Regions from separate parts of the Methylobacterium sp. 17Sr1-1 genome, predicted to be linked through region 2. Evidence: riboswitches for the same ligand, from Rfam matches in the RefSeq annotation. Region 2 holds a riboswitch; the other holds the start of a gene.
The links. Region 2 has a riboswitch for thiamine pyrophosphate ahead of thiC (phosphomethylpyrimidine synthase ThiC). Riboswitches for the same ligand answer to the same signal wherever they lie in the genome.
Positions count from the first base shown of each region.

Region 1: it holds a riboswitch for thiamine pyrophosphate, as region 2 does, so the genes downstream of both, thiO (glycine oxidase ThiO) here and thiC (phosphomethylpyrimidine synthase ThiC) in region 2, are expected to answer to the same signal.

Region 1 is NZ_CP029552.1:727,008-734,599, forward strand. Features, by position in the region: partial or broken gene rpoD (RNA polymerase sigma factor RpoD) at 1-675, shown strand, start outside; gene DK412_RS03330 (DUF2798 domain-containing protein) at 735-989, opposite strand; gene DK412_RS03335 (adenylate/guanylate cyclase domain-containing protein) at 1,262-2,509, shown strand; TPP riboswitch at 2,571-2,701, shown strand; gene thiO (glycine oxidase ThiO) at 2,766-3,971, shown strand; partial or broken gene thiS (sulfur carrier protein ThiS) at 3,968-4,177, shown strand; gene DK412_RS29940 (hypothetical protein) at 4,257-4,466, opposite strand; gene DK412_RS03350 (hypothetical protein) at 4,540-4,785, opposite strand; gene ybaL (YbaL family putative K(+) efflux transporter) at 4,912-6,735, opposite strand; gene DK412_RS29945 (hypothetical protein) at 6,897-7,034, opposite strand; gene DK412_RS03365 (DUF2147 domain-containing protein) at 7,303-7,592, shown strand, end outside.
Region 2 is NZ_CP029552.1:3,044,485-3,052,076, forward strand. Features, by position in the region: gene DK412_RS31395 (ATP-binding protein) at 1-2,265, opposite strand, end outside; gene thiC (phosphomethylpyrimidine synthase ThiC) at 2,277-4,175, opposite strand; TPP riboswitch at 4,235-4,346, opposite strand; gene DK412_RS13720 (restriction endonuclease) at 4,486-4,860, shown strand; gene DK412_RS13725 (acyltransferase family protein) at 5,319-6,458, shown strand; gene DK412_RS13730 (type 1 glutamine amidotransferase) at 6,581-7,432, opposite strand.

The DNA.
Region 1 (7,592 bases), 2.3 Mb from region 2:
GATCGCCAAGAAGTACACCAACCGCGGCCTGCAGTTCCTGGACCTGATCCAGGAGGGCAACATCGGCCTGATGAAGGCGGTCGACAAGTTCGAGTACCGCCGCGGCTACAAGTTCTCGACCTACGCCACGTGGTGGATCCGGCAGGCGATCACCCGCTCGATCGCCGACCAGGCCCGCACGATCCGCATCCCGGTGCACATGATCGAGACGATCAACAAGATCGTCCGGACCTCGCGCCAGATGCTGCACGAGATCGGCCGCGAGCCGACCCCGGAGGAGCTGGCCGAGAAGCTGGCGATGCCGCTCGAGAAGGTGCGCAAGGTCCTCAAGATCGCCAAGGAGCCGATCTCGCTCGAGACCCCGATCGGCGACGAGGAGGATTCCCACCTCGGCGACTTCATCGAGGACAAGAACGTCGTCCTGCCGATCGACGCGGCGATCCAGTCGAACCTGCGCGAGACCACCACCCGGGTGCTGGCCTCGCTCACCCCCGCGAGGAACGCGTGCTGCGCATGCGCTTCGGCATCGGCATGAACACCGACCACACCCTCGAGGAGGTCGGCCAGCAATTCTCGGTGACCCGCGAGCGCATCCGCCAGATCGAGGCCAAGGCCCTGCGCAAGCTCAAGCATCCGAGCCGGTCCAGGAAGCTGCGGAGCTTCCTCGACAACTGAGGCTGTGAGTCCGGCCAGAAAGGGCCCGGCAGGCGATCCGCCTCCCGGGCCCTTTTTCGTTACCGCGGCGGCGCCACGATCCGCGCCACCGCGCGCCGAACCAGCGGCAGCACGAGCAGCAGCGTCGGGAAGGCGACGAGCCAGGAGAAGCCCCAGGCGCGCGGCCAGTGCCACAGGAGGTCCGGCGTGACCCCATGCGCGAGCAGGGTCGAGATGCCGGAGACGACGCAGGTCATCAGGATGGAGAGCAGGAACGCGGTCACCAGTGGCGCGGAGGAGGCCGGCAGGCGTCGCGGAGAGGAAGGAGACGACATGGCACGTCTTTCGAAACGGGCTCTCGGCCCGGACGATGCGGCACGCACCCGCCCGGTGCAGATCACCTGAGGGAGCGCGTTGCTTGACGTGAGACGCTTACGGCCGGCCGGAGCATGGCCCGGCGACGAACTCGGCTTTAGCAGGACCGAGGACCGATGCCAACCTGGCTGACCGGTTCTCCGCAGCCAAGCCTTCATCGCCACGTCTTCGTAGCCAAGCCTTTCCAGAGTCAAGCCTTGCCGTCCCGCGGCGCAAAGCCCATGTCAGGGCGATGTACGACCAGCCTCGCCCCACCTCCGTTCCGACGCCCACGGCCGCGGCGGACGGATCGGAGGCGAGCGACATCCCGATCGGCCTGTTTCGCGATTGCGTGGCGCTCCGCGACTGGTTGCTCAGCGAGGGGGCGCGACTGCCGGAATCCGGCGACCTCCTCGCCGGCATGGCCGAGCGGCTGAACGACCTCGGCGTGCCGGTCGACCGCGCCACCACCGCGATCGACGCGCTGCACTCGGACTATTCCGGCGTCGGCCGGTTCTGGACCCGGGAGGACGGCGTCAGCTTCCGCCTCTTTCCGCACGGCGAGGCCACCGAGCAGGCGCTCGCCCGCAGCCCCTTCGCCCATGTCTACGCCACCGGCGAGTGGCTGATCCTCGACCTGCGCGAGACGCCGGACGACCGGTTCAGCATCGTCCCGGAGCTGAAGGCGGCGGGCTTCACCCATTACATCACCGTGCCGCTGTTCTTCACCAACGGCACCAAGAACGGCGTCACCTTCGCGACCCGCGACCCGCGGGGCTTCGGCGACGACGACCTGGCGATCCTGCGCTTCATCGTACCGACCCTGTCGGCGGTGATGGAGATGCGCGGCCTCAACGCCCGGCTCGACCACGTCTTGCGGGTCTATGTCGGCGACGGGCCGCATCAGGCGATCCTCGCCGGCTTCATCCGCCGCGGCCAGGTCGAGCGGATCCGCTCGGCGATCCTGTTCGCCGACATGCGCGGCTACACCCGCCTCACCGACGCGCTGCCGCCCGAGGCTTCGGTCGAACTGCTGAACACCTATTTCGACTGCCTGGTGCCGCCGATCGAGAGCGAGGGCGGCGAGGTGCTGAAGTACATGGGCGACGGCCTGCTGGCGATCTTCCGCGAGAGCGGCGACGATCTCGGCGGCGCGGCGCAAGGCGCCCTCTCGGCGGCGCAGGCCGCGCTCCGCCGCGTCGAGGAGGCCAACCGCGCCGGGCGCTTCCCCACCCGCATCGAGGTCGGCATCGCGCTCCATCACGGCGAGGCGGCCTACGGCAATGTCGGCTCCGGGGCACGCCTCGATTTCACGGTGATCGGCCGCGACGTGAACCTGGCCAGTCGGCTGGCCAAGCTCAACAAGGTCCTGTCCGAGCCGCTCTTGATGTCGAAGCCCTTCGTCGACTTCCTGTGGGGCGATCCCGAATTGCTCGGCACCCACCCCCTCGACGGCTTCGCCGAGGAGATGGCGATCTACCGTCCGGGCAAGGGCGGCTGAGGCGCGGTTGGAGGCCTGGCGGAAGACCGGTTGACGGCGGGCCCGTCCCTCGCCAGATAGCGGATGTTCCAGGGAGATCCCCGACAAGGGGCTGAGACACCGCTGGACCGCCCTTTCAGGCCCGGTCAGCGCGGAAATCCTTCGAACCTGATCCGGCTCATACCGGCGTAGGGATTGGACAGGGTTCCGCGGGACCCGCGCGCATCACCGGCAATCGGGCGCAGTCCACTCCCTTCGGGCCACCGTGGAGACGAGGGTGCACGCGCAGACGATCGGACGGCGGGGCGGACCGGCCCCGAGCCCGGAGAGCGACCGGTTGCCTGAACGAGCCGAGGTCGCGGTGATCGGCGCCGGGCTGATCGGCCTGTCGGTCGCGTGGCGCCTGGCGCGCGCGGGTCTCTCCGTCGCGGTGATCGAGCGCGGCCGGGCCGGGGACGGCGCCAGCCTCGCCGCCACCGGCATGCTGGCCGCGGCCGCCGAGCACGAGCCCGGGGGCGAGGTCCTGTCGCCGCTCTGCCTCGAAAGCCAGCGCCTCTGGCACCCGTTCCGCGACGAGCTGGAGGCCGAATCGGGCCTCTCCATCGATTACCGCCGCGAGGGCACCCTCGTGATCGCGCTCGGTCGCGACGAGGTCGAACGGCTGCGCTTCCGTCACGAGTTGCAGCGCCGCGACGGTCTGTCCGTCGAGTGGCTGTCCGGCTCCGCCATTCGCGCCCGCGAACCGGGACTGCGCCCCACCGTCACTGCCGGCATCTTGTGCCCCGACGACCACCAGGTCGATCCCGCCCGCGTGATGGCCGCCCTGCGCCGAGCCTTCCGAGCCGTGGGCGGGCGCCTCGTCGAGGAGACCACGGTCACCGCATTCGCCCGCGAGGGCGGCCGGGTCACCGGGGTCGAGACCTCCGCCGGTTCGTTGAGGGCCGGCACCGTCGTGCTCGCCTCCGGTGCCTGGGCCGGGGAGGGGAGCCTGGTGCCCGACCTCGCCCTCCCGGTGCGCCCGCTCAAGGGCCAGTCGATGGCGCTGCAGATGACGCCGCGCAGCGGGCTCCTCTCCCACGTGGTCTGGACCGAGCAGGTCCACATGGCGCCGAAGGGGGATGGCTCGCTCATCGTCGGCGCCACCGTGGAGGAGACCGGCTTCGACCCGCACCTCACCGGCGGCGGTCTCTACGCCCTGCTGGAGGGCGCCCGCCGGGCGCTGCCGGGAGTCGAGGAGATGCGGGTGGCGGGCATCTGGAGCGGCTTCCGCCCGACCTCCGACGACGACGCCCCGATTCTCGGCGAGGCCCGGCCCGGCCTGGTGCTGGCCGCCGGCCACCACCGCAACGGCTACCTCCTGGCCCCGGTCACCGCCGAGGCCGTCGCCACCCTGATCCTGCGCGGCGAGACGCTGCCGGTGGCCGCCCCCTTCGGCCTGTCCCGGTTCGCCCCGCCTCCCTCCCTTCGAAGCGAGACCGCATGAAGCTCTTCGTCAACGGCGAATCCCGCGACAGCGAGGCCGCCACCCTCGACGCCCTGTGGCGCCAGGAGACCGCCGACCTGGACCTGCCCGGCCCGCAGGGCTTCGCCATCGCGCTCAACGGCGCGGTGGTGCGCCAGCGCGACTGGGCGGCGACGGCGCTCGCCGAGGGCGACCGCGTCGAGATCGTGCGGGCCATGCAGGGGGGTAGGACGAGCGGGACGACGCGGAGGGTTTGGAAACCCGGTCCTGTTCCTCGCAACGGACCCTATCATCGAGACCGGCGGGTCAGAACCCCCCGGTCCGCCACAACGCCAAAGCCGCCGCGACCAGCATGGCGACCCAGGCGCCGGCGACCAGCGTCAGCACGCGGCGTCCGGATCGGGGCCGGTTGTCGTTGGCGGCCCGGCGCAGCCTCACGGCGGCGGCGGCGTAGCCGTGGGTGGACGCCGCGATCGTGGCCGGGCGGGCAGGGGCGGTCTTGCGCAGGCTCGTCATGGCGATTCGTGCTCGTCGGATGACGATAGCACGCGCGCGAGCGGAGCGTGAGCCGGCCGAACGACGCAAGCCGTCAGGACGAGAGCCGGATCGGGCGCGCCATGGTCCGGGGAGCGTGTTCGTCGATCCAGCGAGGGCTGAGCACGGCGCCGTCCTCGGTCACGATCCACGGCAGCGCCTCGGGATCCTTCGCCGCGACGGCCGCCGCCAGGGCTGCGCGCAGGGTGGGATAGCGGCGCGTCTCCCGCGGCCCCGGCGCGGCGCGGGCGCCGTGCCAGACCATCAGCTCGGCCGGGCGCTCCATCTGCGGCTGCGACATCGTCGGACTCCTCTCGGGCCGCCAAGCCTTGGCAAGGCTCGAATTCGCGGCGAGCCGAGGGGAGGATGGCGGATCCGGGATGGAGCGGCGCTTAACCGAGGATTGCGATTCGGTAACGAAGCCGGGTCACGACTCCGCCGGCGCCTCGCGGTGCGGCCGCAATTCCGGGGCCCCGAGCTCGGGCTCGGCCTCCGCCGCCGGCTCGGCCCGGCTCTCGGCGCGGCTGGTATCGATGAACAGGCGCGCCTCGCCCTCGCTCAGCCCCAAGCTGCGCAGGGAATAGAGCGCCATGCCGAAGCCGACCTCGCGCTCGGCCATCAGCACCAGCCCGACCTTGTCCTCCTCGAGGTTGCGCCGCTCGGTGTCGCTGTGGGTGCGCACCACGGTGTCGATCCCCGGATTGGCCTCGCGGGCGATCTCGATCAGGCGGCGGGCCTGGTGCGCGTCCGGGCTCGCCACCACGAGCAGGCGCGCCCGCCCGATATCCGCCGCCTCGAGGATGCCCGGCGCGCCGGCATCGCCGAACACCGCCGCGATGCCCGCCGTTCGCAGCTCCTCGACCCGGCGCCGGTCGCGCTCCACCACCACGAAGGGCAGCTCCCAGGCCGCCAGCGCCTTGCCGATGGCGCCACCGACCCGGCCGTAGCCGACCACCACCGCGTGGCCCTCGCGGCCCTTGGCGTGGGCGGAGACCGCGATCTCGTCGGCCCCGCGCTCGAACCGGGCGGCGAGCCGCGGCCGCGCCTCGACGAAGCCGCTCAGGCGGCTCAGGCCGGCGAAGATCAGCGGGTTGAGGGTGATCGAGAGGAGCGAGCCGGCCAGGATCAGGTCGCGCCCCTCCGGCGGCAGCAGCTTCAGGCCGATGCCGAGGCTCGCCAGGATGAACGAGAACTCGCCGATCTGCGCCAGACTCGCCGCGATGGTGAGCGCCGTCGAGAGCGGGTGGCGGAAGGCCAGCACGATCGCGACCGCCGCGAGCGACTTGCCGACCAGGATCACCGCCAGGGTGGCGAGCACGGCGAGCGGCTCGCGCAGGAGGATCGTCGGGTCGAACAGCATGCCGACCGAAACGAAGAACAGGACTGCGAAGGCGTCCTGCAGCGGCAGGGAATCCGCCGCGGCCTGGTGGCTGAGGTCTGATTCGGCCAGCACCATGCCGGCGAAGAATGCGCCGAGGGCGAAGGAGACGCCGAACAATTCGGCCGAGCCGTAGGCGATACCGAGCGCCAGCGCCAGCACCGCCAGGGTGAACAGCTCGCGCGAGCCGGTGCGGGCGGCCTGATCGAGGAGCCAGGGCACCACCCGGCGGCCGCCGGCCAGCATCAGCCCGGCGAAGGCCGCCACCTTGGCCAGCGTGAGACCGAGGGTGAGCCAGATGTTGCCGTCGCCCGCGATACCGTGCGCCGCACCCGCGCTCTCGCCGCCGAGCGGCCCGGCGAGCGCCGGCAGCAGGACGAGGGCCAGCACCATCGCCAGGTCCTCGACGATGAGCCAGCCGACGGCGATGCGGCCTTTGTCGGAATCGAGGAGGCTGCGCTCCTCCAGCGCCCGCAGGAGGACCACCGTCGAGGCGACCGAGAGGGCGAGGCCGAAGACCAGGCCGGCCCCCAGGCCCCAGCCCCAGGCGAGGCTCAAGCCCAGCCCCATCAGGGTCGCGACCGCGATCTGCACCACGGCGCCGGGCAGCGCGATGGCGCGCACCGACATCAGGTCGCCGATCGAGAAGTGCAGGCCGACCCCGAACATCAGCAGGATCACGCCGATCTCGGCGAGCTGCCCCGCCAGTTCCGCGTTGCCGACGAAGCCCGGCGTGTGCGGGCCGACCGCGACGCCCGCCAGGAGATAGCCGACCAGCGGCGGGAGCTTCAGCCGCTGCGCGAGCATGCCGCCGATGAACGCGAAGACGAGCCCGAGGGCGATGATGGCGATCAGCTCGGAGGCGTGCGGCACGGTCGGGTCAGCTCCTTTTCGGATTCCGGCGCCGCAGCGGCAGCCCATTCTCCGAAGACTAGCAGACTTTCCGGGTTCCGGCGGTGCCGCACCGCACCAAAACGCACCGACGCTCCCCGAAATCCCCGCATCCGGCGAGGAGCCGCCGGAGCGTGCAGGCTTTAGCGCCCGAACGGCCGCCGGGCGGCACCGGCCGCGCGGGGGAGCCGCGGCAGGCTGGCTCCCGGCCGGGCGGCGAGCACGATGACGATCGCCCCCAGGGTGGCGGAGGTCATCACGAGGAGCTCGGTCGTGAACATGCGGCAGCCCTGGCGGTGAGGGGACGCCGCTGTGCGGCAGTCGAAAATATCGTCGTTGCTTGCCGGATGGACGATTGCCGCCCGGCGGTGCTGCTCTAGCTCGCCGCAGGAGCGGCCGGCCATGTGACATCCCGCCGTGAGGCAGCATGTCCGCATCGACCGCCCACGATTCCGACGCAATGGGCCGGCCTCTGGCGTCCGGCCGCGCGATGCGGCATCAGCGACGGACAATGACGTGCGCGGGCCGCACCAGACGAGGGTATGCAGTATGAAGAAGGTCCTGACCGGGGCGCTCGTGGCCCTCGGCCTGTCGTCGGGCGCAGCGCTCGCGGCACCGAAAGACCCGAGCGGGACTTGGTTGACCGAGGACGGCCGGGCCCGCATCCGGATCGAGAAGTGCCCGGGCCGCGCCGACCGGGTCTGCGGCTACGCCGTGTGGCTCAAGACTCCCAACGACGACAAGGGCCAGCCCCGGGTCGACTTCAAGAACACCGACGCCAAGAAGCGCAGCCGTCCCTCGCTCGGCCACCAGCTGATCATGGGGCTGAAGCCGAACGC
Region 2 (7,592 bases):
GAAGGTGCGCCGCCCCTCCCGCGACAGCTTGAGGATCGCGTTGATCAGGCCGTCCATCTTGGTGATCGCGGCCTTGATGAAGCTCACCGATTCCGAGAGGTCGGCGTCGATCCGCTCCGCGTCCGGCCGGCCGGCGAGGGCCGCCCGGATGTCGTCCTGGCTCGCCTCGATCTCGCTCGTGAACCCCATGATGTTGACGAGCGGCGCCCTGAGGTCGTGGCTGACGATGTAGGCGTAGCGCTGGATCTCCTCGTTCGATTCGCGCAAGCCCGTCTCGGCGGCGCGCTGCTCGGAGATGTCGGAATGCACGCCGACCCATTCGCGGATCGTGCCGTCGCGATCGAGCACCGGCACCGCCTGGATCGCGAAGGTGCGGAACACCCCGTCGTGGCGGCGCACCCGGTGCTCGTGGGTGTAGCGCCGGCGCTCGGCCACCGCCTGGTTCCAGGTCTCGACGCTGGCAGCCCGGTCCTCCGGATGCACGGCGTCGGCCCAGCCGTAGCCGGCATATTGCTCCGGCGTCTGGCCAGTGAGCGCGGCCCAGGCCGGCTGGTCGCCGCTCATCCGGCCGGCGGCGTCGTTGGTCCAGAGCACGCCGCGCACCGCCTGGACGGCGGCCTCGAACCGGTCCTGCTCGCGCCGCACCGAGGCGAACAGGCGGGCATTGTCCATCGCCACCGCCGCCTGGCCGGCCAGGCCCTCGACGAGCGCCGCCTCACGGGCGCCGAAGCGGTGCGATTCGGGGTGGCCGAACAGCAGCGCGCCGAGGGTGGCGCCGGTGCCGGAGACCACCGGCACCGCGAGGTAGCTGCGCACCGGCAGGTGGCCCTTCGGCATGCCGCCATGGCTGCCGTAGCGCGGATCCGTCGTCACGTCCTCGCTGAGCACCACCCCGCCGGCCGCGAAGGTCTCGCTGAACAGGGTGGTCGCCCGCGGCAGGCCGAACCGGGTGAAGGCCTCCCGCGGCGCCCCGGTGAGGCTGAGGAGCTGCCAGTGCTCGGGGCCCTCGGGGCCCTCCGGCACCCGCTCGAACAGGGCGCCGTACGCCGCCCCCGTCAGGTGGGTCGCGGCCTCCACCACCGCGTCGCCGAGGCGCTGGCGGTCGAGCTCGCTCGACAGGGCGGTACCGAGGCGGTTGAGCACCTCCAGGCGCTGGGTCTCGGCCCGCAGGGCCGCGGCGGCCCGCGCCCGCTCGGCCGCCCGCTCGCGCTGGCGCTGGGCGGCGCCCGCGATCTCGGCGCTCACCGCGGCGACCTCCGCCGGCACGCCCGCCAGGACGGGCGTCGCGCGGCCGAGGCCCAGCGCCACCGCCTGGTCGCGCAGGGCCTGGAGCGGCGCCGCGATGCCGCGGGCGAAGGCGAAGGCCAGGAGCGCCGCGATGGCCGCCAGCATCCCGCCGAGGCCGGCGAACCAGACGAGCGAGGCCCGCACGGGCGCCGCCAGCGCCTCCTCCGGCACGCCCACGGCGACGCGCCAGTCCGGCACGCCGGCCCGCGCATAGGCGATGAAGAACGGGTCGCCCTCGAGCGAGGCGCCGCGCCAGCTGCCCTCCGCCCCGGTGGCCGCGCGCAGCTCGTCGGGGGCCGGCGTCCCGGTGAAGCGCTCCGGCGCCCGGGTGCGGGTCAGCACCCGCTGGTCGCGGTCGATCACCGTCAGCACCCAAGCCTTCGGCACGCCGCCGGAGGCGAGCACGTCGCGGATCCGCGAGGTCGGCAGGGAGAAGGACAGGAGGTAGAGCACCGCGTCGCCGCCCCGGCGCACCACCGGCACCGTCACCCGGAAGCGCCCCTCGGCCACGCCCGAGACCGCCGGGCGGCCGTTCAGCGCGCTCGCATCCGCCGCATCGAGGCGTTCCGCCATCGGCTCGGCGCCCAGATCGATCAGGCGCCGCCCGTCGGGATCGCGCAGGGTCGCCGACAGGCCGCTGCGGCGATGGAGCTCCTGCATCTGCTCGCGGAACGCCGTGACGTCGCCGCGCTGGAGCGCGTTCGACAGGCTCAGGGCCTCGAGGGTCGCGATCAGGCTCGCGACCTCGCGGTCGACCGCCGCCGCCTCCATCCGGGCGCGGCCGAGGGCGTCGGCCTCCAGGCGCTCGCGGGCGGCGCCGGCGAACTGCCACAGCACCACGCCGCCGAAGATCAGGATCGGCACCGCCAGGCCGAGGGCGAACACGACGAGGCGGCGCACGATCGAGCCGGGACGCGAACGTCCCGTCGCGAGTGTCGGGGCAGGCCCCGGCGGGGCTGCTTGGGCCTGCATCGGCATGAAATGGGGTCCTACTCGCCGGGCTCGACGTAGAGCCTCCCGCCAGCGCCTAAGAATTCCGCCGATTTTTGGGCCATGCCGGCCGCCCGGGCCGCTTCGTTCAAGGGTGTGGCCTCATTGACCACGGCGCCCGCCGCCTCCATCGCCAGCACCTCGGCGCGCAGGTCCTGGGTGATCTTCATCGAGCAGAACTTCGGGCCGCACATCGAGCAGAAATGCGCGACCTTGTGGGCGTCCTTCGGCAGGGTCTCGTCGTGATAGGCGCGCGCGGTGTCCGGATCGAGGGAGAGGTTGAACTGGTCCTCCCAGCGGAAGTCGAACCGGGCCCGCGACAGGGCGTCGTCGCGCAGTCGCGCCGCCGGATGACCCTTGGCGAGGTCGGCGGCGTGAGCGGCGATCCGGTAGGTGATGACGCCGGTCTTCACGTCGTCGCGGTTCGGCAGGCCGAGATGCTCCTTCGGGGTGACGTAGCAGAGCATCGCGGTGCCGAACCAGCCGATCATCGCCGCGCCGATGCCGGAGGTGATGTGGTCGTAGCCCGGCGCCACGTCGGTGGTGAGCGGGCCCAGCGTATAGAACGGCGCCTCGCCGCACTCGGCCAGCTGCTTCTCCATGTTGACCTTGATCTTGTGCATCGGCACGTGGCCGGGGCCCTCGATCATCACCTGGCAGCCCTTGGCATGGGCGACCTTGGTGAGTTCGCCCAAGGTCTCCAGCTCGGCGAACTGCGCCGCGTCGTTGGCGTCGGCGATCGAGCCCGGGCGCAGGCCGTCGCCGAGGGAGAACGACACGTCGTAGACCCGGCAGATGTCGCAGATCTCCTCGAAGCGCTCGTAGAGGAACGATTCCCGGTGCCCGGCGAGGCACCAGCGCGCCATGATCGAGCCGCCGCGCGAGACGATGCCGGTGACGCGGCGCGCCGTCAGCGGCACGTGCGCGAGGCGCAGGCCGGCATGGATGGTGAAGTAATCCACCCCCTGCTCGGCCTGCTCGATCAGGGTGTCCTTGAACACCTCCCAGTCGAGCTTGAGCGGATCGCCGCCGACCTTCTCCAGCGCCTGGTAGATCGGCACCGTCCCGATCGGGACGGGAGCGTTGCGCAGGATCCAGCCGCGGATGTTGTGGATGTTGCGGCCGGTCGAGAGGTCCATCACCGTGTCGGCGCCCCAGCGGATCGCCCAGACCATCTTCTCGACCTCGTCCGCCACCGAGGAGGTCACGGCCGAGTTGCCGATATTGGCGTTGACCTTGACGAGGAAGTTGCGGCCGATCGCCATCGGCTCGAGCTCGGTGTGGTTGATGTTGGCCGGGATGATCGCCCGCCCGCGCGCCACCTCGTCGCGCACGAAGTCGGGGGTGATGAAGGGCGGGATGCTCGCCCCGAAGCTCTCGCCGTCGGCGAGCCTCCCCTCGGCGCCCGCCAGCATCGCCTCGCGGCACAGGTTCTCCCGGTGGGCTATGTAGATCATCTCCTCGGTGACGATCCCGGCGCGGGCGAACTCATATTGCGTGACGCGCTCGCCCGGGGCGCCCCGGCGGATGGTGCGGGCGGCCGGGCACGGCGCCACCAGCCTGTCCTCGCTCGCGAATCCGTTGTCCTCCGGGCGCACCGCCCGGGGCGCGACCGCCGCGTAGCCGCGGCCTTCGATCCAGGGCTTGCGGATCTCGGGCAGCCCGGCCGCGAGGTCGATGCGCGCACCCGTCTCGGTATAGGGACCGGACGGGTCGTAGACCCGCACCGGGGCCTCGCCCGGATCGGAGAGCGCGATGGCGCGGTAGGGCACGCGGAGATCGGGGCGGTCCCTCGGCGAGGCATAGGCCTTGACCGAGCCGGTGACCGGCCCGGTGGTGACGCGCGTCGGCGATCCCGTCTCAGGGATGGGTCCCTTGGCGAGGATGGGTGCGTTCATGGATCTCTCCCGGGGAGACGATCCGGCCTTGCGGGCGCGAGGACGCACGGGTCACGTCGATCATGGCAGGTTCCCGTCCCTCCGCCGGTACGAACCGGATCAGGTTCAAGGGTCAGGACGCACGCTCGTCCAATCTCAGCCCCAGATGGCGGGGCTCCCCTCGGTAACGGGGGGACTGTCGGGTGGGGGGCGGGGTTTGTCAATCACGGGCCATGAGAGGAGCGCTGCGGCATCCCGGCCACGGCCTTGAAACGCCCGGACGCCACGACCCAGATACCGAAGGCCCTCCACCACCTTTCGGGAGCTTGCCTTGGGACGCCGTGACCGGCGCTGGCGCGACGACGATCCTTCCACCCACGGCCCAGCCATACGCGAACCGGTGATCTGCCCGCTCTGCGAGCGGCCGATCCCGCGCGACGCCCGCCAGAGCAAGCATCACCTGACGCCGAAGCTGAAGGGCGGCACCCATGGCGCGACGGTGCAGCTGCACCAGATCTGCCACTCGGCGATCCATGCCCGCCACAGCGAGGCCGAACTGGCGCGCCGCCTCAGCGACGTCGCGAGCCTGCGCGCCGAACCGGAGATCGCCCGCTTCCTCGACTGGGTCCGCACCAAGCCGGACGACTTCCACACCGCGACGCGCATGACCCGGACGCGGCGGGACGCGAAGCGGAGCTACCGGTAGAGCAAGCAGAACCTGCGGTCGAAATGGCCACGGCATAGGACAACGGCGGACGGTCATGCTGCCGGAGCTATCGTGATCCCCACCCCTTTCCCGGACGACTGAAGCGATAGCGGAAGGAGATCCGGGATCCAGCACAAGAAATCGCGAAGCGACCGCTTGTCTGCGACGGTGCAGCATGCAGAGCCGCTTCGCGGCGAGTCTTACGGCTGGATCCCGGATCTCCTTCCACTTCGTTTCAGTCGTCCGGGAAAGGGGGTTGGGCACGAGGAACGGCGGAGTCAGTCCGGCTCGGACCGCGACACCCCTCCGGCAGCACACACCTTGCTTGTCTCGGCGCTGTCGCATCCCAGTGGGATGGTAAACTCGCGGTTGCGACTCCCTGAACAATTCGACCCGCCGACCGTGCGCCGATCTTTACGTCTCCCTGCGAGCGTCGGGCCGTCCTCGTGGAGACGCCGATGTCCGCCCGCCCCAGCACCGAACCCGCCCTCTCGGTCCGGCCGGACGATCCGGTGCGTCCGCGCGCCGCGCCGGAGGCCGGGCGCCTCGCCTGGGTCGACGCCGCCAAGGGTATCTGCATCATCCTGGTGGTGATGATGCACTCCACCCTCGGGACCGGCGAGGCGATGGGGGCCGAGGGCTTCATGCACCACGTCGTCGAGTTCGCCAAACCGTTCCGGATCCCCGACTTCTTCCTCCTGTCCGGCCTGTTCCTCGGCCGCGTGGTCGACCGCGACTGGCGCCTCTTCGCCGACCGCCGCATCGTCCACTTCACGTATTTCTACCTGCTGTGGATGGTGCTCCAGTCGGCGGTGAAGTACGGCCAGATCACCGACGGCGCAGGCCCGGGCGCCTTCCTCGCCCATCTCGCCCACGGCCTGATCGAGCCGTACTCGACCCTGTGGTTCATCTACCTGCTGGCGGTGTTCTCGGTCGCCGTGAAGCTGCTGCGCCGGGTGCCCGGCCCGGTGCTGCTGATCGGCGCCGCGCTGCTGCAGCTCGCCCCGATCCATACCGGGTCGACCCTGATCGACGAGTTCTGCGAACGCTTCGTCTACTTCGTCGCCGGCTATCTCTTCGCGGCCCGCATCTTCGGGTTGGCCGATTGGGTGCGGGCGCGGTCCGGCCTGGCCCTCGCCGCCCTCGCCGGCTGGGCGTTGGTCGAGGGCGCCCTGGTCTTCACGCCGACCGGCCTCCCCTCGCGCCCGAACCTGGCGAGCCTGCCGGGGGTGAGCCTGATGCTCGGCGCCGCCGGGGCGCTCGCCATCGTAGCGACGGCCGCCCTGCTGACCCGGGCCGGCGGCCCGGTCACGGCGATGCTCCGGGCCTGCGGCGAGCGCTCGATCGTGATCTACCTCGCCTTCTTCCTGCCGATGGCGGCCCTGCGCACGGCGCTCGTGAAGAGCGGGATCATCGAGGATGTCGGCCTCGCCTCGCTCCTCGTCACCGCGACCGCGGTGGCGGTGCCGCTCGGGATCGAGCGGCTGGTGCGCCACACCCCGGCCCGGTTCCTGTTCCGCCGCCCGGCCGCCTTCCACCTCGTCGGCGAGGAGCGGCCCGGCCCGGCCCCGCACCTCGCCGCCGCCCGCACGACCTGACGCCAGAGCCCTGACGCCAGAGCATTGTCCGACGAAGGGGATACCGGTTCGTCGAAGAAAATGTGGCTGAACAGAGGCGTAGAGCGCTTCGCGATGGGGACGCGATCGTGAAGCGCTCCAGATCAGCGCCGCCCCTGCACCGCCGGCCGCACCAGATGATCGAGGAAATTCTGGATCTCGCGCCGGCGGCGCTCCGGCACCAGCACCTCGGCGGCGACGCCGAGGCGCCAGGCGAGGTCGGGGCGTCCCTCCGGGTCCTCGTGCAGGGCGCGCAAGGCATCGGCGTAGGCGTGGAGCGCCGCCTCGTCCCGGCACAGGCCCGCCTCGACCACGCCTTGCGCGGAGAGCCGCAGCATCGCCGCGACCTCGTCGAGGTCGAGCTCGGGATGGTACTGCGTGCCCCAGAACACCCCCTCGCCGAGGCGGATCTCGATCGCCTGGACGTCGAGGCGATCGTTGCCGGCGAGCACGCAGCTGCCCGGCGGCGGGTCAATGACGGCGTCGTCGTGGATCGCCGGCGCGTCCCAGGCCGCCGGCCGGCCGGCGAGCAGCGGGTGCCCCTCGCCGGCTCGCGTCCGGCCGATGAAGCGGGCGAGCCCGTATTCCGGACCGCGCGGGTTGCGGCCGGCGCGGCCCCCGGCGATCGTCGCGGCCACCTGCACGCCCCAGCACGAGCCGAAGACCGGGAGGCCGGCCTCCAGCGCCGCCTTCACCAGGTCGCATTGCCGCGTCACCGCGGGACCACCCTCCTCGACGTGCAGGGTCGAGCCGGTGAGCACCAGGGCGTCGCACTCGGAGAGGGCACGGGGCAGCACCGCATCGGCATCGGCCGGGGCGACGAGATGGCAGCGCGCCTCCGGGGCGAGCGCGCGCAGGATACCCGCATAGGTCTCGGCCGAGGTCTTGTCGCAGACCGTGAGATGCGTCTCGCGGCCGGCCCGGTCGTTCCCGTCGGCCACCAGAAGGTGCAGCATGTCGGCTCCTTGTTAGAGCGACCGCAACGCGACCGGGAACGCGCCGTTCCGGCACGGCTTGCCGCAGCCCCGCGGCCACAGCGCTAAGTCACGACGATCGTTCGACAAAATTTCGGTTAACGGCCCTTAAACCCGCCTCATTTAGCGTCTCTTGAGTACC